Regions from separate parts of the Methylorubrum sp. GM97 genome, predicted to be linked through region 1. Evidence: predicted binding sites of a transcription regulator. Region 1 holds the regulator's gene; each other region holds the start of a gene.
The links. Region 1 encodes PhoB, which activates phosphate uptake and scavenging genes when phosphate is short. Its sites were predicted from a motif close to TGTCATNNANCTGTCAT; they were not measured.
Positions count from the first base shown of each region.

Region 2: a site for PhoB is predicted at 4,472-4,488, ahead of MSPGM_RS09355 (UDP-2,3-diacylglucosamine diphosphatase). Genes of this name have one in related genera too.
Region 3: a site for PhoB is predicted at 3,844-3,860, ahead of MSPGM_RS18380 (OprO/OprP family phosphate-selective porin). Genes of this name have one in related genera too.

Region 1 covers NZ_AP025942.1:5,272,479-5,279,244, reverse strand. Annotated here, with positions in the region: gene MSPGM_RS24450 (cobalt-precorrin-6A reductase) at 1-677, opposite strand, end outside; gene MSPGM_RS24445 (DNA polymerase IV) at 734-2,011, shown strand; gene MSPGM_RS24440 (cell envelope integrity EipB family protein) at 2,022-2,888, opposite strand; gene MSPGM_RS24435 (GcrA family cell cycle regulator) at 3,400-3,939, shown strand; gene phoB (phosphate regulon transcriptional regulator PhoB) at 4,146-4,850, opposite strand; gene phoU (phosphate signaling complex protein PhoU) at 4,940-5,653, opposite strand; gene pstB (phosphate ABC transporter ATP-binding protein PstB) at 5,785-6,600, opposite strand; gene pstA (phosphate ABC transporter permease PstA) at 6,642-6,766, opposite strand, start outside.
Region 2 covers NZ_AP025942.1:1,996,869-2,003,634, reverse strand. Annotated here, with positions in the region: gene fchA (methenyltetrahydrofolate cyclohydrolase) at 1-361, opposite strand, end outside; gene MSPGM_RS09370 (NADP-dependent methylenetetrahydromethanopterin/methylenetetrahydrofolate dehydrogenase) at 455-1,321, opposite strand; gene MSPGM_RS09365 (D-2-hydroxyacid dehydrogenase) at 1,465-2,409, opposite strand; gene MSPGM_RS09360 (aminotransferase class V-fold PLP-dependent enzyme) at 2,677-3,885, opposite strand; gene MSPGM_RS09355 (UDP-2,3-diacylglucosamine diphosphatase) at 4,547-5,359, shown strand; gene MSPGM_RS09350 (glycosyltransferase family 4 protein) at 5,392-6,468, shown strand; gene MSPGM_RS09345 (ribonuclease HII) at 6,596-6,766, shown strand, end outside.
Region 3 covers NZ_AP025942.1:3,920,743-3,927,508, forward strand. Annotated here, with positions in the region: gene MSPGM_RS18360 (hypothetical protein) at 1-92, opposite strand, end outside; gene MSPGM_RS18365 (mechanosensitive ion channel family protein) at 415-1,596, shown strand; gene MSPGM_RS18370 (DsbA family protein) at 1,662-2,441, opposite strand; gene MSPGM_RS18375 (HD-GYP domain-containing protein) at 2,740-3,783, shown strand; gene MSPGM_RS18380 (OprO/OprP family phosphate-selective porin) at 3,909-5,222, shown strand; gene MSPGM_RS18385 (pyridoxal phosphate-dependent aminotransferase) at 5,301-6,464, shown strand; gene MSPGM_RS18390 (ribonuclease E/G) at 6,665-6,766, opposite strand, start outside.

The sequences.
Region 1 (6,766 bases):
TAGGTCGCGGCGCCGCCGGAATTCTTCGTCACCAGCACCTCGATTCGCGCCTCGCGCATGAAGCAGATCTCATCCGCGAGCGTGAACGGGCCACGGGCGCTGACGGTGACGAGGTTGGGCACCGGCAGCGCGTCGCCGACCGGATCGATGGTGCGCACGACATAAGCGTGCTGCGGCGCGCGGGCGAAGGCGGCCAGTTCCTGCCGGCCGATGGTGAGAAATACCGTTCTCGGTGCGGCCCCGAGCGCGTCGAGACAGGCCGGCACGTTCGCCGCCGCGATCCAGTCGTCGCCGGGCTGACGCTCCCAGGCCGGGCGGCGCACCGCGAGGAGCGGCACCGCCACAGCCCTGCAGGCCTCGGCCGCATTGGCCGAGATCCGCGCGGCGAAGGGGTGGGTCGCGTCGATCACCGCCTCGATGCCGCTCCCGGCAATCCACCGCGCCAGCCCCTCCGCACCGCCGAACCCGCCCATACGAGTCGGCACCGGTTCGGGCCGCGGCGCGGCGGTGCGGCCGGCCAGCGACAGCGTCACCGAGACATCCGGCTCGCGCGCCAGAAGGGCGACGAGCGCGCTGGCCTCGGTGGTCCCGCCGAGGACGAGGATGCGCAGGGGAGCGGCATCGGGATTTGGCGTGGGATGGTGCGCGGGAGAACCCTGGTCGGCGGCTCCGGACATTCGTACAACCTGTCTCGCCCGCATCAGCCCGGCAAAGGCCGGGCGAGGTTTTCGACGTGAGACCCTTCTGCCGCGATTGTCTGACGATGCAAGTCGAGGGCGCCCTGCGCTGCCGCGGATGCGGCTCGCCACGCCTGCTCACGCACGCGGCCCGCGACGCCTTGAGCATCGCCCACGTCGATTGCGACGCCTTCTACGCGGCGATCGAGAAGCGCGACGACCCGTCTTTGCGCGACAAGCCGCTCATCATCGGCGGAGGCAAGCGCGGCGTCGTCTCCACCGCCTGCTATCTCGCCCGGATCTCCGGCGTGCGCTCGGCGATGCCGATGTTCGAGGCGTTGAAGCGCTGCCCCGATGCCACCGTGCTGCGGCCGGATATGGAGAAGTACGCCCGCGTCGGCCGCGAGGTGCGGGCGATGATGCTGGCGCTGACGCCGCTGGTCGAGCCGGTCTCCATCGACGAGGCGTTCCTCGACCTCTCCGGCACCGAGCGCCTGCACGGGACGAGCCCGGCGCTCACGCTCGCCCGCTTCGCCGCACGGGTCGAGGCGGAGGTCGGCATCACCGTGTCGGTGGGACTGTCGGACAACAAGTTCCTGGCCAAGATCGCCTCGGACCTCGACAAGCCGCGCGGCTTCTCGATCATCGCGGGCGAGGACGCCGCGACCTTCCTCGCCGACAAGCCGGTCGGCATCCTGCCCGGTATCGGCGAAAGTGCGCGAAACCGCCTCGCTGCCCTCAACATCCACCGCGTCGGCGACATCCCGCGGGCAGATCCGACGCGCCTCCAGGCATCCCTCGGGCGCGATGCGCTGCGTCTCATCGATCTCGCGGCCGGCCGGGACCGTCGGCCGGTGCGCCCGACCCGGGAGGCCAAGAGCGTCTCGTCTGAGACGACCTTCTCGACCGATCTCACCCGGTTCGAGGATCTGCGGCCGATCCTCTGGCAGCTCTGCGAAAAGGTGTCGGCACGGCTCAAGCGGGCAGAACTCGCCGCCGGCAGCGTCACGCTGAAGCTGAAGGATGCCCGATTCCGGCTGCGCACCCGCACCCGCGGCGGACTGAAACCCACCCAGCTCGCCGACCGGCTCTTCCGCGAGGGCGAACCGATGCTGCGGGCGGCCTGCGACGGCACGGCCTTCCGGCTGATCGGCATTGGCGGCGGCGATCTCTGCGGCGCGATCCACGCCGACCGCGGCGATCTCGCCGATCAGGGTATCGAGCGCGTCGCCCGCCGTGAGGCGGCGCTCGACCGGCTGCGGGAAAAGTTCGGCAGCGCCGCGATTCAGCGCGGGCTCGTCTTCACCGGCGAGCCGGAGCGTCGCCGGACCTGAGGCGCGGCGACTACTTCTTGCAGGTGGGATCGGCCTTCGGGTCGGCTTTGGCGAGGTCGAGCCGCGTCAGATTCCCGTCGATGGCGAAATCCCCGTAATCGAGGTGCAGCCGCCCGCTCACGCCATCCTCGTAGAGGTCGAAGGTGAGGGTGTAGATCGGCGTGCGCTCACCCGCTCCGGCGGTAAAGTAGCTCAGCGTCACCGGCCACCGGCGCATGGTGCCGTGGTCGCCCTCGCGCAGCGGCTTGTCGCGCTCGGTGTCGGCGGCGGGCGCCGCGTTCGGGCGACCGATGATGGCCAGCGTGTCGTAGACCTTGCGCCCGTCATCCGAACCGTCGAACACCTTGGCCGAGACCGTCGTCTCGCCCGCCTTGGCCGCCTCGATCAGGCGGATCATGTGGTGGATCGGAAACAGGACCGCGCCCTCGGCCTGGAACTGGTCGCGCTTGGGCTCCTTGAGCTTCACCTTGAGCGCGTCGGCCGCCTCCGCTGTCCCATCGACGGCCGGAGAGGGCGCGTTGTTGAGAACGGTCGTGGTGCGGAAGCGGAAGCTCTTGCCGTCGCCGTTCTCGAAGGTGGTGCTGCGCAGATCCGAGGTGCGGTCGCCGGACTCGCCGGAATTGAGCATCGTCACCTGACGCGTCTGCATGGTGTAGCCGCGGCAGGCGTCGCCCGAGAAATCGATGACGATGCGCCCGCGCACGCCCTCGACCGCCCGCGTCCCTTCGGAGCGCGCCAGCGACAGGTCGTAGACCGCGCGGTGGTTGGCCAGCCGGATCGCGGCCTCGTTCGGAACCGGTGCGGCCGGCCCCGCGGCCATCGCGTTTCCCGGCATCGCGGCAAGGAGGAAAAGGGCCGGCGCGAGGCGCAGTCGCATGCGATCTCCCAAAGTCCGCTTGAAGTGGGTTGTCCACAGGCGGCAGGCCGGCGGACGACGTCCGTCACATAGTCATCCCGTCCGCCCGGACAATCTTTTTCGATCGCGCTTCCGACGCGACCGCGGACATCTCGGCGATACGCGCAACCGCCCGGCACCCCGGCCAGCCGGCCCTCGCCCGATCCGGATGCTCGGAAAAGATCAAGTTTACGCAACGTGTTAACGGATGGCGGAGGATTCGCTGGCTCCACCACGGAAACCGATCCGTCTCACCGTCCGACGGGCCCGATTGCCGGGGGAAACCGGACGGTGAGACGCGCGGACCCTTGCTCCGCGGCCGAGCTGTCCTGTAGTCTCCACAGCGTCGCCAACGGCATCTTTGGCGTCTGTTAACCGACATGTGCAGGGCCGGATCGCGGGCCCTGGCCATGCCTGCTGTCGCCATGCGCGCCAGCAGCGCCGCGCTGCCGGCCGGTCTCACGTTCAAGGATGTTTCGACGTGGAGGGGACAATGACGGAAGCGGTCCCGAGCTGGACGGATGAGCGCGTCGAGCTGCTTCGTCGCCTGTGGGACGACGGCCTGAGCGCCAGCCAGATCGCCCTGCAGATCGGTGGCGTCTCGCGCAACGCCGTCATCGGCAAGGTGCATCGCCTCGGGCTGTCCGGTCGCGTCAAGTCGATGGGTGCGGCGTCGCAGGGACGTCGCCGGGAGGGCTTGGCTGCCGAGGTCGAGATGGAGGTCGTGGTCGCCGAGGAGCCGACGCTGCCGGAGCCGCCTGCGATCGTGGCACACAGGCCCGCACCGGACTTCCCGCTGCCGCAGAAGCCCGCCCCGGAGCCGGTGGCCCTCGCGGTTTCCGAGCGGGTCACCATCATGGATCTGCGCGAATCGATGTGCCGCTGGCCGATGGGCGACCCGACCTCGCCGGACTTCCGCTTCTGCGGCGGCCGCGCGATCACAGGCCTTCCGTACTGCACCCAGCACGCGCAGATCGCCTATCAGCCGGCCGCCGAGCGCAAGCGCGACCGCCGCGTCGCCGGTTTCCGCTAACGCCTCCGGGAGAGGACGGCCGGGCACGCCCGCCATGACGGGCGATTGCCCGCGTGTACCGAGTGGGGACGGGCGTTGCCCGACTCACAGGACCGCCCCTCAGACCGAAACGCGGTTGATCCATTCGGGATGGCGGATTTGGAGTTGGCTCAAGCGCCGCGCGGGCTGAGCGAGACCGTTCCCCCTTCGATCAGGCGGAGACCGTATCACTCCGCTCCGGCGAACATCTCGTCGAACGAGTAGCCGGAGCCGCGCACGGTGCGAATCGGATCGCTCTGGCGCGGGCGGTTGATCGCCTTGCGCAGGCGGCCGACATGAACATCGACCGTGCGCTCGTCGATGTAGACGTCATGGCCCCACACGCCGTCGAGCAACTGCTCCCGCGAGAAGACTCGGCCGGGGCTCTGCATCAGGTATTCGAGCAGCTTGAACTCGGTCGGCCCGAGATGGATCTCGCGGCCCTGCCGGCGGATGCGATGGCTGACGCGGTCGAGCTCGATATCGCCGGCCACGAGCATGTCGGAGACGTGGGTGGGCTTGGCGCGGCGCAGGAGCGCACGGACGCGGGCGAGCAACTCCGGCACGGAGAACGGCTTGACGACGTAGTCGTCGGCGCCGGTCGAGAGGCCGCGCACACGGTCGGTCTCTTCGCCCCGGGCGGTGAGCATGATGACCGGCAGGCGTTCGGTCTCACGGCGGGCACGGATGCGCCGGCACAGCTCGATCCCCGAGAGCCCCGGCACCATCCAGTCGAGGAGTACGAGGTCGGGCGTGGTCTCGTGCAGGCGAAGGTCGGCCTCGTCGCCGCGAACCGCGACATCGACTTGGAAACCCTCCGCTTCCAAATTGTAGCGCAGCAGGGTCGTCAGCGATTCCTCGTCCTCGACGATCAGGATGTGCGCACTCGTCATCGCCCGTCTTTCCATCCGTCACGCCCGGCCCTCGAGAGAGGAGCCGGAGACGTTTCTTGATCGCCGCGCCCGCCGAAAAACCTTCGGTGTCAGGTGCTCGGCGTAATCGTCGCGTAGTTCGAAGCGTCGTTCTTGGGCCGCTCGGCCGTCGGCGTCTCGCCGGTGACGAGGTATTCGATGGTTTCGGCGACGTTGGTGGTGTGATCGCCGATCCGCTCGACGTTCTTGGCGCAGAACAGCAGGTGCGTACAGAACGAGATGTTGCGCGGATCCTCCATCATGTAGGTGAGGAGTTCCCGGAACAGTGAATTGTAGAGCGCGTCGATGGCGCTGTCCCGCTCCCACACCTCGCGGGCGGCGGTCACGTCGCGGCTCGCATAGGCATCGAGCACGTCCTTGAGCTGTTCCTGCACGAGGTCGCTCATGTGCTGGACGCCGAGCACGATCTTCTGCGGCTGCGCCTGATCGCTGATCGCCACGACGCGCTTGGCGATGTTCTTGGCGAGATCGCCGATCCGTTCCAGGTCGCCCGAGACGCGGATGCCGGAGATCGTCTCGCGCAGGTCGATGGCCAGCGGCTGACGGCGGGCGATAAGGAGAACCGAACGCTCCTCGATCTCCCGCTGCAGCAGGTCGAGGCGCTTGTCGGCGACGATCACCGCCTGGGCGAGGGTGGTATCCCGGCGCACCAGCGCGTCGGTGGCATCCGTCATCATCTTCTCGGCCACGCCGCCCATCTCAGCGATGGAGCGGCGCAGGTTCTCGAGGTCGGTGTCGTAGGAGGAGACGATATGGTCGGCCATGTCGCGAATTTCCCGATCAGGCGGTCGGACGAGGGCGCTCTCAAGCTGCGATGGACACGGGTCCGGCGGAAGAGGGCGCGTCTCAACGAGGGCGCAAGGGGGCTGCGACTGTCGTGCAGTCGCGGCCGATCTCAGCCGAAGCGGCCGGTGATGTAGTCCTGGGTCTGCCGCTTGGCCGGGTTCATGAAGATCTTCGTGGTCGCGTCGAATTCGATCAGCTCACCGAGATACATGAACGCCGTGAACTGCGAGATGCGGGCGGCCTGCTGCATGTTGTGCGTCACGATGACGATCGTGAACTCGGTCCGCAACTGCTCGATCAGCTCCTCGATGCGGCCGGTGGAGATCGGATCGAGGGCCGAGGTCGGCTCGTCGAACAGGATGACCTCGGGGCGCTGTGCCACGGTGCGGGCGATGCACAGGCGCTGCTGCTGGCCGCCGGAGAGGCCGGTGCCGGACTGCTTGAGCTTGTCCTTCACCTCGTCCCACAACGCCGCCTTGCGCAGGGATTCCTCCACGCGCACGTCGAGTTCCGCTTTCGGAAGCTTCTCGTAGAGGCGCAGGCCGAAGGCGACGTTGTCGTAGATCGACATCGGGAAGGGGGTCGGCTTCTGGAACACCATGCCGACGCGCGAGCGCAATTCGTTCAGGTCGATCTTCGGGTCCAGAACGTTCTGCCCGTCGAGCAGGATCTCACCTTCCGCGCGCTGCTCCGGATAGAGGCTGTAGATGCGGTTGAAGGTGCGCAGCAGCGTCGACTTTCCGCAGCCCGAAGGCCCGATCAGCGCGGTCACCTGCCGGTCGCGGAAATCGAGGTTGATGTCCTTCAGGCCATGGAAGCTGCCATAGTAGAAGTTGAGATCCTTGCAGGCGATGCGCACCGGAGCCTTGACGTCGGCCGGGCTTCGACCTTCGAACTGGCTGCGGATCGCGGGGGAGGCGCTCATCGGATTGTCTCGCAGGTAGGAGGTCTGTCCGGGGGGCGGCCTCAGCGCGCCCGCTGGTCCTTGATCACAAGGCGGGCCACCACCGACAGGGCCAGGATGGTGACGGTGATGAGAAGGGCGCCCGCCCAGGCCAGGCTCTGCCAGTTCGGATAGGGCGACAACGCGA
Region 2 (6,766 bases), 2.2 Mb from region 1:
AGGCGAGCGGCACGTCGGTCGCGGTCTTGAGCGCCTCCTGAATCTTGGCGGCGCGGGCAGCCTTCTCCTCGTCGGTGTTTTTCGGCAGCCCGTAGGCGCCCATCACCGCGTCGAAAGCCTCGACGTCGTCGGCGATCATGCCGGTGAGCGTGCGGCGCAGGCCTTCCGACTTCTCCAGCACCTGCTTCAGGTCGGCCTCGACCTCGACATACTTCTTCTTGCCGATGGTGAGGTTACACACCATCGAGACCAGCGCCGCGCCCATGGCGCCGGAGATCGCGGCGGCACCGCCGCCGCCGGGGGTCGGGGCCGAGCTCGCCAGGCCATCGAGGAATGTTTCGATCGTCTCGTTGCCGGCCATGGGTCCCTCCCCTGTCAGTTCTTGTTGATTCGCTGGGGCGGCGCCGAAGGCCGGCGCCGCCCATTGAGCTGTGACCCTTTGGGCCGTGAGCCGTCAGGCCATTTCCTTGGCCAGCTTGTAGATCTCCTCGGCGTCGAAGACGCCTTCGCTCGACTCGAACAGCTTGGCGATGCAGGCGCGGTGCAGCTTGAGCTTCAAGCCGCCGATGCCGAGCGCACCGAAGGCGCGCTTTCCGCCGTATTCCTTGCCTTTGTCGGTCGCATCGATCCCGCCGATGCCGAGCGGCGGCTGGGCGTTGTAGTCGGCCACGATCTCGATCGAACTCTCGTTCTGCCAGGCTGCCTGCGGCAGCAGTTCAAGGCCGATCGCACCGGCGGTGAAGACGAAATGGGCGCCCTTCACGGCCTCGGCGCGCGAAGCGTCGTCCGCGGTTTCGGCCGCGGTGACGTTCACCTTGAAGCGCTTGTTCACGGAATCGGCCGCGGCCTGCGCCTTGTCGAGCTTGCGCCCGCACAGCACGACCTCGGCGCCCTCGCCGGCGAGCAGCGCCGCCGAGCGCATGCCGACCGGGCCGGTGCCCGCGAGCACGACGGCCTTCTTGCCCTTGACCGAGCCGCCCGCCGCCTTGACGACGAGCGCCACACCCGCCGCGGCGGTCGTGTTGGAGCCGTTCGAATCCAGCATGCAGGACACGCGGAACGGGCCGAAGAAGCGCTTCTTCACCGCCTCGAACACCCGCTCGCCGGCCGCCATGTCGCCGCCGCCGACGAAGATCGCCGTCGACTGCTTCTCCTTGCCGCCGCGGGTGTAGATCGTGCCGTCGACATAGGCGCCGACGTTGTCGGGCGTGACGTTGCCGTAGCCGGTGATGTGGTCGGCACCGCCGTCGTAGCCGACGACGACGTCGAAGACGCTCGGCGTGGCATCGGTGTCGAACTGGAAGAGCAGCTTCTTGGACATGATTCCTCTGGCCGGTTGTTCATGGACCGCGGTGATGGATCACGCGGTGCGTCTGCATGGAGGATGCGTCCGGGGCCGTCCGGTCCCGGTCGCCCTCGAGAGTCTTTTCGTAACGCGGCCCCACTCCGAGGCCGGTGCGTTTCTTACGCCTCGACGACGTTCTGCGGCTTGCCCGCGACGAAGGCCTCGACGTTGTCCACGAGCTGGTCGGCGAGGATCTGCATCGCCTCCTTGCTCGCCCAGGCCACGTGCGGGGTGACGATCAGGTTGGGCAGGTCGGCGTCGCAGAGGATGTTGCCGTCCTTCGGGGGCTCCTGGGCCACGACGTCGAAGCCGGCGCCGCCGATGGTGCCGTCCTTGAGCGCCTGGAGCAGGGCCGCCTCGTCCACCAGCCCGCCGCGGGCGGTGTTGATGAGGATCGCGGAGCGCTTCATCTTCTTGAGCTGCTCGGCCCCGATCATGTTCTTGGTGTCGGGGGTCAGCGGCACGTGCAGGGTGATGACGTCGGATTGCGTCAGGATCGTCTCGAGATCCACGAGCCCGTCCTGCGGGAACACGTCGAAGGCGAGCACCTTCATGCCGAGGGCCTCAGCCCGCTTGGCGATCGACTTGCCGAGCGCGCCGTAGCCGATGATGCCGAGCGTCGAGCCGGCGATGTCGTAGATCGGGTAATCGAAGTAGCAGAACTGCTTCGACTTGTTCCAATCGCCCCGGCGCACCGAGTTGGCGTAAGGCACGATCGCCCGGCGCAGCGCGAACATCAGGCCGACCACGTGCTCGGGCACGGTGTTGAAGGCGTAGTTGCGGATGTTGACGACCGTGATGCCCTGCGCCTTGGCCGCAGCCTTGTCGACGACGTCCGTGCCCGTGGCAGCCACCGCGATCAGCTTCAGGTCGGGAAGCTGCTTCAGCGTGTCGGCGCGCATCGGCACCTTGTTGATCATCGCGATCTCGGCGCCCTGAAGGCGCTCGACGATCTCCTCCGGCGTCCAGGTCGACTCATATTCCTTGTACTCGTGCGGGAAGTTGAATTCGCGCACGGTCGCATCGAGCGACTCGCGATCGAGGAAGACGACTTTCTTTGTCATTCTGGACCCCTTCCGGATCGACCGGCGGGCAATCGTGTCGCTCACAAAACCCCTGCCGCCCCGTCATCGCCGGAGCGAGAACGGTCGGTGACCGGGAGTTTCATGAGGTACCGACGCCGGCCCCGTTTCCTCACCTGTCTCGAAGCGTCTCCCGCGGAACGCCGGCAAGCCGGACGTTCCACGGGGCGCCTTTCTCATGTAGCGGAAGCGGCGCCGTTGGAACCGGCGTCGCCCCCAAAAATCAGGCCAAAGAATGAGGCCCCAAGATCAAGCCTTGGCGAGCGGGTTCTCGCGCAGGTAGCTGGAGGCAGCCGCAACACCCGAACCGGGGGTCACCTTCACGCCGTTGTCGATGAGCGACATCTCGGCACCGGCGATGGCGCCGAGCAGCGAGAGTTCGTTCAGGTCGCCGACGTGGCCGATGCGGAACACCTTGCCCGCGACCTGGGACAGGCCGGCGCCGAGCGCGAGGTTGTAGCGCACATAGGCGTGCTTGATGATCTTGGCCGCGTCCACACCCTCGGGCGCCAGGATGGCGGTGACGGTGTCGGAGTTCCACTCCGGCGACTTGGCGCAGGTCTTCAGGCCCCAGGCCGCGACGGCCTGACGGGTCGCCTCACCGAGCACGGCGTGGCGGTGGTAGACGTTCTCCAGGCCTTCCTCGAACAGGCAGGCGAGCGCCTCGCGCAGGCCGTAGAGCAGCGGCAGCGGCGGGGTGTAGGGGAAGTAGCCGGTCGGGTTCTGCTTCTTCTGGTCTTCCCAGTCGAAGTAGACGCGGGCGAGCCGGTCGTTGCGGCCGGACTGGCCCTCGGCGGCCTTGAGCGCCTTCTGGCTGACGCAAATCACGCCGAGGCCGGCGGGCAGCATCAGGCCCTTCTGGGAGCCGGCGATGGCGCAGTCGACCTTCCACTCGTCGGCCTTGAAGGGCAGCGAGCCGATGGAGGACACGCCGTCGACGAACAGCAGGGCCGGGTGGCCGGCGGCGTCGATCGCCTTGCGCACGGCGCCGATGTTGGAGGTCACGCCGGTCGCGGTCTCGTTATGGACCACCATGACGGCCTTGATCTCATGGTTCTTGTCGGCGCGCAGGGCCTCCTCGATCTTCTCGGGCTTGGCGCCGGTGCCCCACTCCTCCTCCTGGACGACGACGTCCAGGCCGAGGCGCTGGGCCATGTCGATCCAGAGATGGCTGAACTGGCCGAAGCGGGCGGCCAGCACCTTGTCGCCGCGGGCGAGCGTGTTGGACAGCGCCGATTCCCAGATGCCCGTGCCGGAGGCCGGGAACAGGAAGATCGTGCCTTCGGTCGAGCCGAACACCTTCTTGGTGTCCTCGAACAGCGGCTTCGTCAGCGACGGGAAATCGACCGAGCGGTGATCCTCGGACTGCACCATCATGGCGCGCATCACCCGGTCCGGGATGTTGGTCGGGCCGGGAACGAACAGGTGGTTGCGTCCCGGACGTCTCGTTGCCGCCATGAGAATTTCCTCCAATTAAGTCGTTCTGAGCAGAGCGGCCCTTCGCGGCCGCGATCCCGCCCGATCCTGATGGCGAGCGCAAGCCCGCCGCGAAACGTCGTTCAGTCCCACCGCCGGTCCCAGCGCAAAGCCGCGCGCAAAAGGCCTTCCGCCGACCGGGACCGTACCTCTGCGATGTCGGATCGTTGACCGTCCCGGAGCGGCGAAGCGGCCGTCGTGCCGCCCGCGTCGCGGCGCGTGCAGCCGCGCCGGTCGCCTCCAAAGGACCGAACCCTCGATGCGTCAGCCCGGCGCCGCATTCAAGCGCGCTCCTGCTGCGTGTCCAGCGCTCCCATCCATCGCGGCCATTCCCACACCTCTGCCGGGTGCTGCTGCGCATGCCGGGGTACGCGCGGCGGATGACCTTGGCTGCCGTTATGCCTCCCCGCCGGGGAATGGAAAACGGAAAAAACTGAACTGAAAAACAAAAAGATTTTCGTATGCACCGGCCGCGGGCAGGGTCTGCGGGAAGCCGTGGGCGGGCGCGGTGCCGGAAATCGGGGAGACCGCCCAAAGCGCCGAAGCGGGGCAGAACGATGCACCCCGCCGTCATCAAACTGAGATCGGAATGCGATTTGGCTCTTCCCCGTCGCGGTGCGGTTGTGAAGAGCCGAGGGCGCCAGTGTCACAGGATCCGGAATCGACCATCCGCGTTCGGACGCTCTTCCTGTCCGATCTGCATCTCGGCACCAAGGGCTGCCAGGCGGCCCTGTTGCTCGACTTCCTGCGTGACGTCGATGCCGACACGATCTACCTCGTGGGCGACATCGTCGACGGCTGGCAGCTCCGCTCGGGCTGGTACTGGCCGCAGGCGCATAACGACGTGGTGCAGAAGCTGCTGCGCAAGGTGCGCAAAGGGGCTCACGTCGTCTACGTGCCCGGCAACCACGACGAGTTCCTGCGCGACTATATCGGCATGACCTTCGGCGGCATCGAGATCGCCGACAGCCGGATCCACGTCGCGGCCGACGGCAAGCGCTACCTCGTCATCCACGGCGACCAATTCGACATGGTGGTGCGCCACTCCAAGTGGCTCGCGCATCTGGGCGACTGGGCCTACACCACGGCGCTCGCGGTCAACACCGTGGTCAACCGGATACGGCGCCGGCTCGGCCTCGCCTACTGGTCGCTCTCGGCCTGGGCGAAGCTCAAGGTGAAGAACGCGGTCAACTTCATCGGGCAGTTCGAGACCTTCCTCGCCACGGAAGCCCGGCGCCAGGGCGCGGACGGGGTGATCTGCGGCCACATCCACCATGCGGCCCACCGCGAGGTCGAGGGGCTGATCTACCTCAACACCGGCGATTGGGTGGAGTCCTGCACCGGCATCGTCGAGCATTACGACGGCCGCATGGAGGTGCTGCACTACCCGACCCTGCTGCGCGAGCGCCGCGGGGCCGAGTCCTTCGAGCCCGAGATCCGCCGCGCCGTCGCCTAGAGCCCCGCCCCTCACGGACAGACGAGACCCGCATGAGGCTGCTGCTCGCCACCGATGCGTGGCACCCGCAGGTCAACGGTGTGGTGCGCTCCGTCGAGCGCATGGCCGAGGCCGCCGCCGGCCTCGGCGTCGAGCCGCTGATGCTGACGCCGGCCGACTTCCCCTCCCTGCCGATGCCGGGCTACCGCGAGATCCGGCTCTCGCTGGTCACCCGCGGCCGGGTGATGTCGCGCTGGGAGCGGCTCGCGCCGACCCATGTGCACATCGCCACGGAAGGGCCGATCGGCCACGCAGTGCGCGCCGCCTGCCTGTCGCGGGGGCAGGCCTTCACCACGAGCTACCACACCCGCTTTCCCGAATATCTCGCCGCCCGCGCGCCGGTGCCGGAGGCCTGGAGCTATGCGTGGCTGCGCCGCTTCCACGCCGCGGCGAGCGGCACCATGGTCAGCACGCCCTCCCTCGAACGGGAGCTGGCGGGGCGCGGCTTCACCCACCTGATGCGCTGGACCCGCGGCGTCGACACTGACCTCTTCCGCCCCCGTGACGGCGACGACGGGGCGAACCCGTTTCCCGATCTGCCGCGGCCGATCTTCCTCTCGGTCGGCCGGCTCGCGGTCGAGAAGAACCTTGCCGCCTTTCTCAGCCTCGACCTGCCGGGCTCCAAGGTCGTGGTCGGCGACGGGCCGGACCGGGCGCGGCTCCAGGCGCTGGCGCCGGACGCGCACTTCCTCGGCGCGCTGACCGGCGAGGCGCTGGCGCGGGTCTACGCGCGTGCCGACGCCTTCGTGTTCCCGAGCCTGACCGACACCTTCGGCATCGTGCTGCTCGAAGCGCTCGCCTCGGGCCTGCCGGTGGCGGCCTATCCCGTGACCGGCCCCCTCGACGTGATCGGCGGCACCGGCGCGGGCGCCCTCGATGCGGATCTGCGCGCGGCCGCACTCGCCGCGCTCGCGATTCCGCGGGAGCGCTGCCGGGCGGAGGCGATGCGCTACACCTGGGCCGAGAGCGCGCGCCAGTTCTACGACAACATCGCGACGGCCCACGCGCTCGGATCGGTTCAGCGCTCCGCCCGCCATCCGAGCAGCGCCCCGCTGCCGCGCCCCGGCTGAGCGGGGCCGGCATTCCCGCGGGATCGATCGGATGCCGCCGGTTTCATGGCCGGGGCACGCCCTTGTCCGCGGGGTTTTGACCCGCCCCGGGATGACGGGGGAGCGTGGGGATGCCAGGGTCCGCGCCATGGCCCCTCGACCGAAATCCGTCAAAGCCCCGCGCCCGTTCGATCCTGCGCTTGCTGCCACCTATCCGGCGGTGATCGGCTGCGACGAGGTCGGGCGCGGTGCCCTGTGCGGTCCGGTGATGGTGGCGGCCGTGTGGTTCGACCCCGTCGCCTTCCCGCCGGAGATCCTG
Region 3 (6,766 bases), 1.4 Mb from region 1:
GCGCTGGGAATCGGGCGCCCGATGAGGGCGAGGCAGCGCCGCACGTCCCAGATCTTCGCGATCGCGGCATGGGCGTCCGGGTCGCCGATCACCGGCGGCCGCGGGCCGTACCGGCCTCGCGCGAGGCTCCGGAAGAGCCGTTCGGCCTGTTGCAACGGCTCGTGAAACCTCGCGCCGTCACCCTCGACGCGAGGGCGCCGGCAGGCTTCACGGAGGATACTTCAGGCAGAAAACTGCGCCCGGCCGGAGCGGATTTCCGGGCTATTGTGCAGTGCGGAACTGTGTCCGCCAGCGATCATTGCCCCCGGTGTGGTCCTTCCGGCGAAGGGATCTCGGGCGAAGGGACCTCGGCGACGCGGGGGCCTCGCCCGGCTCGCATCCTTCGCCGGCAGGATCGGCCGCGAGAGGATATCGATGGCGCAAGCCCACGCATTCTTCGACGAGCTGATCGGTTGGATCGTCCAATGGCCCTGGTGGGTGGCGAGCCCGATCCTGGTGGCCGGCTGCTGCGCGCTGGTGCTGCCTCTGCATGGGGTGGCCTATCGCTTCGCGCAGAGGGCGGTGAGCGGGAAGAGCCTGTTCTGGCGCTCGCTAGTGTCCCGCACCCGGGGGCCGAGCCGGCTCGCGCTGCTGGTCATGAGCCTGACGCTCGCGGTCTCCACCGCGCCGCTCACATGGCAGATCCGGCTCGTCCTCAATCAGGTGCTGCTCGTCGCTTTCGTGACGCTCGCGGGCTGGACCTGCGCCACGGCGATCCACATCGCCACCGTGATCTACCTGCGCCGGTTCAAGCTCGATGCGGAAGACAACCTGCTCGCCCGCAAGCACTTCACGCAGATGCGCATCCTCGAGCGGGCGGCGCTGACGCTGGTGGCCATCGTTACCATCGCCATCGCGCTGATGACCTTCGAGCCGGTGCGGCAATACGGGGTGAGCCTGCTCGCCTCGGCGGGCGCGGCCGGGCTGATCCTCGGGCTGGCGATGCAGCCGGTGCTCTCCAACCTCGTGGCGGGCATCCAGATCGCCATCACCCAGCCGATCCGGATCGAGGACGCGGTCATCGTCGAGAACGAGTGGGGCTGGGTCGAGGAGATCAACGCGACCTACGTCGTCGTGCGGCTGTGGGACTGGCGCCGCCTCGTCCTGCCGCTGACCTACTTCATCCAGAAACCGTTCCAGAACTGGACCCGCGAGGGCGCTTCGCTGATCGGCTCGGTGTTCCTTTACGTCGATCACCGGGCGCCGATCGAGGCGATGCGCAAGGAATTGCGGCGGATCGCCGGGGCGTCCCGGCTCTGGGACGGCAACGTGGTCAACCTGCAAGTCTCGGACGCGCGGGAGGGCGTGATCGAGCTGCGGATGCTGGTGAGCGCCCGCAACGCGCCGCAGACCTGGGATCTACGCTGCGAGGTGCGCGAGAAGATGATCGGCTTCCTGCAGAAGGAGCATCCCAGCGCCCTGCCACGCCAGCGGGCGGAATGGGTGAATCCCGATCCGCCCTATCCCGGTGGCCAGGCACGGCCCGAGACCGGCAACGAGACCGGCATCCGCGGCGAGCGCCCGCTCCAAAGCGATCCCCGCGCCGCGGCGGCCTGAACGAAGAAGGGCCCGGTGCGGTCGATCCGCACCGGGCCCTTGTTCTTTCCGTCGAGAGCAGCGGCTCAGCAGCTCGCGTGGCCGCACTGGCGGATGTCGCTGATGGTCTTGCGCATCGGCTCGACGCCAACCGCGCCGGGCAGGATCTCGTCGCCGATGACGAAGGCGGGGGTGCCCGAGAGGCTGAGCTTATCGCCGAGGCCCACGTTCTCGGTGAGTGCGGCCTTTACCTCCGGCCCCTGCGCGTCCTTCTTCAGGCGCTCCACGTCGGCACCGAATTCCTTGGCCACCGCGATCGCCCGCTCGCCGTTGATGCGGCCCTTGGTCTCGAGCAGCTTGGCGTGGAAGTCGAACATCTTCTCCGGCTTGAGCTGGAGCTTGGCCGCGAGCGCGATCCGGCTCGCCTCCAGCGACTCGGCGCCGAGCACGGGGAAGTCCTTGAGCACCACGCGCAGCTTCGGATCAGACTTGATCAGGGTCTGCACGTCGGTGAACGCCTTGCGGCAATAGCCGCAATTGTAGTCGAAGAACTCGACCACGGTGACGTCGCCGTTCGGGTTGCCGGCGACGATGCCGTAGGGCGAGTTCGTCAGCGCCTCGCGCGACTCCTTCAGCGCGGCGGCCTGGGCGAGCTTCTGCGTCTCTTGGGCGCGGCGCTCACCCTCGGCGATCGCCTCCTGCAGCACGTCCGGATTCTTGACGAGGTAGTCCTTGACGATCCCCTCGATCGCCTTGCGCTGGGCGTCGGTGAAGGGGGCGGCATCCTCCGCGCGGGCGCCGACGGCCGCACCGAGCGCAAGCCCGCCGGCGAGGGCGAAGACGGAAACGGAGCGGAAGAGCTTCATCGATACCTCGAAATGCATGTCGGGGACGACATCCCGGCCGGGACCAGCGACACGGCGTTCACACCGGCCCCGCCGACGAAACTATGGCACGGCGCATCCGCCGCGCCGACCCGAATCTGATCCGGACGGGAGCCCCCTGAAGGGTCTCGCGCCGTTACCTGCTCCCGGGCTGCGGCGATTTCGCGGCGACCGCCCCGTCCGGCCGCGCAACCGAAAGTCGTTCGATTTTAGCGATTTGCTAAATGATGCACCTCAAGTTCCAGGCAAGCAACGATTCGGCCGGAACGGGGAGGGCAGCGTGATCGTCGTGCTGAGCGACCGCCCGGATCGAAGCCAGTCCCTGGTGGATGCCGTGCGCGCGGTCGCCGAGTGCCGGGTCGTGGGCACCGACGAAACCTGGGCCCGGATCGGCCCCTTCCGCGGTGTGATCGCCGACATCACCCTGAGCCGCCCCGAAGCCAAGCGCTGCCTGCGCTTGCTGGCGAGCCGCCCCGCACGCACGCGCGCGCCCCTGATCTGCCTGACCCGCGGCAACGAGCAATCCGCCTTCACCGAGGCGCGCAACCTCGGTGCCACCCTGTGCCTGTCGGCGCTGGCCGAGCCGCGGATGGTGGTGGGCTCGCTGGTGCGCGAGGTCTGGCCCGAGAAGTCGGTGGCCGACCTCGTGGTGACCCGCGAGGCCGAGCGGGCGGGTACGCTGATGACGCGCCTGTTCGAATCGGCGCAGACCGGCCCGATCGACCTGCCGAGCGTCGAGCGGGGCATCGCCCCGGTGCTCGACGCCATCCACGAGGGCGGCCTGTCGCGCTGGCTCGACGAGGTGTGGGCACACGACGACGTGACCTTCCAGCACTGCCTGCTGGTCTCTGGCGTCGTCGCCGCCTTCGCCCAGAATCTCGGCCTCTCCGCCACGGACAAGCAGCTCATGACCCGCGCCGCGCTGGTGCACGACGTGGGCAAGTCGCGCATCCCGCTCGCCGTGCTCAACAAGCCCGGCCGGCTCGACGACGACGAGCGGGCGGTGATGCAGACCCACGCGCCGATCGGCCACGAGATTCTGATGGCGTCCGGCGGCTGCGACCCGATCACGCTCGCGGTGACGCGCCACCATCACGAGATGCTCGACGGCTCGGGCTACCCGGACAAGCTCTGCGCCGACGCGATCGGCGACCCCGTGCGGCTGCTGACGATCTGCGACATCTATGCCGCCCTGATCGAGCGGCGCCCCTACAAGGTGCCGATGTCGAGCCGCGACGCGCTCTCGATCCTGTCGAGCATGCAGGGCAAGCTCGAGGGTGGGCTGGTGCAGGCCTTCGGCCGGGCGGTGCAGACGGTGCCCTGAAGCGGCCTCCGGCAACGAGCGCGCGGTATCGGCGGTCGAGGGCCGCCTTTTCATCCCAGGCGTCGTACACGGGTCATCAAAACCATCAAAGGTTAAGCATGACCTGCCCCGCCTTGGATGTTCCGATGCCGCCTCGCCGCGCCCTCCGCTGCCTTGCTTCCGCCGCCGCACCGGGCCTCGCCCTGGCCGCGGTCTCGATCCTCGCCTCGATCCTGACCTGCTCCGCGGGCCCCGCCGCGGCCGACGAGACGTCCCGCAAGAAGGCCGAGGCCAAGCCGCCCGTGACCCTCGACGAGAAGGGCATTACGGTCCGGCTCGACGACGGCAGCACATTCCGCATCGGCGGCCGGCTCCAGGGGGATTTCGGCACGGGCCATGTGCAGCAGCGCGGCTTCGGCACGGTGTTCGAGGAGCCGGCGGCGATCCGCCGGGCCTGGATCGAGACCTATTACAGCCTCAAGGACTTCGAATTCGCCTTCCAGTACGACTTCAACGAGCGGCGCGTGCCGGTGAGCGACGCCATCGTCGCCTACAAGGGTTTTCAGGACGTCATCATCACCCAGGGCAACTTCAAGGAGCCGTTCAGCCTCGATCAGCTCATCAGCGACAATGTCAGCCAGTTCACCGAGCGCTCCCAGGCCGACGCCTTCGCCCCGGCGCGCAACTTCGGCTCCGCCATCGGTACCCACGGCGCCAACTGGACCGCGGTGACGGGCGTGTTCGGCGGCAACATCAACACCGGCCTGCAGAACAACGGGATCGCCTCGACCAGCCGCCTAACCTACACGCCGTGGCTCTCCGAGAACAAGAACGACGTGCTGCATCTCGGCCTCGCCGGCAGCTACCGGACGCTCGGCGACGACGACAGCAGCCTCAGCCTGTCGAGCCGCTCGGAGGCGTTCCTGTTCGCCCGCCCGCTCGCCAACACCCGGACAATCCGCGACGCCACGGCGATCGGCCGGGTCGGCGTCGAGGCGGCATGGCAGCAGGGTCCGTTCCGGCTCCAGGGCGAGTACATCCTCACCGATATCGAGCGCCGCGACGGACGCCCGCCGCTGCTGTTCCAGGGCGGCTACATCCAGGCCTCAGTGGTGCTCAACGACAAGGGCCGGCCCTACCGGGTCGTGCCGACCTACGGCAGCGACTACGGCGTCTTCACCGGCGTCACCGTCGAGGAACGCCAGCGGGTCAGCCGCGGCGGCACGGGCCTGTTCGAACTCGGGGTCCGTTACAGCGCCATCGACCTCGAATCCCGTGAGGTGCGCGGCGGCGTCGAGCACGACTTCACCGCGGGCGCGAACTGGTATCCCGAGCCTAACATCCGCTTCGTCTTCGACTACATCCGCTCGCATGCCGAACCGTCGGCGGAATCGCTGAACTTCGGCCGCCGCACCGTCGACGCCGACCTCTTCATCGGCCGGGCGCAGCTCACCTGGTAGGCGCCTCCCGCGGTTGAGCGGGGCGCCGGCAGGGTCTACCTGACCGGGGTCCCGCCTCTCCCGTGAGGAGCCTCGCCTTTGAGCCCCGATCCCGCCCTCTCGCGCCGCGCCCAGGCCGTGGCGCCCTTCCTGGCGATGGACGTGATGGCTGCCGCCGGCGCCCAGGAGCGGCGCGGGGAGGGCGTCGTGCACATGGAGGTCGGCCAGCCCTCGGCCCCGGCGCCCCGCGCGGTGATCGCGGCGGCGCAAGGAGCGCTCGCCGACGGGCGCATCCCCTACACCGAAGCGCTCGGGCTTCCGCGCCTCCGCGAGCGCATCGCCCGGCACTACGCCGAGACCTACGGCGTCAGCCTCTCGCCGGAGCGGGTGGTGGTGACGACGGGCTCCTCGGCGGGCTTCGTGCTGGCCTTCCTCGCCCTGTTCGATGCGGGCGCCCGGATCGGCGTGCCGCGCCCCGGCTACCCGGCCTATGACGGCATCCTGCGCGCCCTCGACCTGATCCCGCAGCCGCTGACCCTGCGTGCGGAGGACCGCTACGCCCCGACCCCCGCGCTGGTGCGCGCGGCCCATGCGGCGCAGCCCCTCTCCGGCCTGCTTGTGATGAGCCCGGCCAACCCCTCGGGCACGGTGATCGAGCCGACCCGGCTTGCCGAACTCTGCGCCACGGCGCGGGCGCTCTCGCTGCCCTTCATCTCCGACGAGATCTATCACGGCCTCAGCTACGGCGTGCCGACGGCAACCGCGCTGCAATTCGATGCGAACGCGCTGGTCATCAACTCCTTCTCGAAATTCTACTGCATGACCGGCTGGCGGGTCGGCTGGATGGTGGTGCCCGAGACGCTGGTCCGCGGAATCGAGCGGCTGGCGCAGAACCTCTACATCTCGGCGCCCTATCTCTCGCAAATCGCGGCGCTCGCCGCCTTCGACACGCTCGACGAGATCGTCGCGGTCCGCGAGGGCTACGCGGCCAACCGCGCCCTGCTCCTCGACGCGCTGCCGGCGCTCGGCTTCAGCGACATCCACCCCGTGGACGGGGCCTTCTATCTCTACGCCGACATCGCCCGGCACACCGACGACGCCAGCGCCTTCTGCCGGCGGATGCTGGAGGAGGCGGGCGTCGCCGCGACGCCGGGCCTCGACTTCGACCCGGAGGAGGGCGGCCACCACATCCGCTTCTCCTTCGCCGGCTCGAACGCCGAATGCGCCGAGGCGGTGGCGCGGCTGAAGGGTTGGCTGGGCTGAGCCGCTGGCTCCGGTATCGTGCAGCATCCGGCCTTCCCGAACGCCTGCGCACCGCAGACCTATCCGCCGGAAGACCCGCGGAACGCGCCGGATCATACCCCCTGATACGCAAAACGGGGCCCGGCTGAGCCGGACCCCGCTTCGCAAGCATCAGGACGCATCAGGAGCCGTGCGCGGGATCCGCGATCCCGCGCCGCGTCTCACTCTCCCGACAGCGCCGCCTTGGTGCGCGACCACCAGCCGGCCCGCTTGGGACGGTTCGGGTCCGGCGGCGTCAGCACCACCGCGACGGGCTCCGGCGC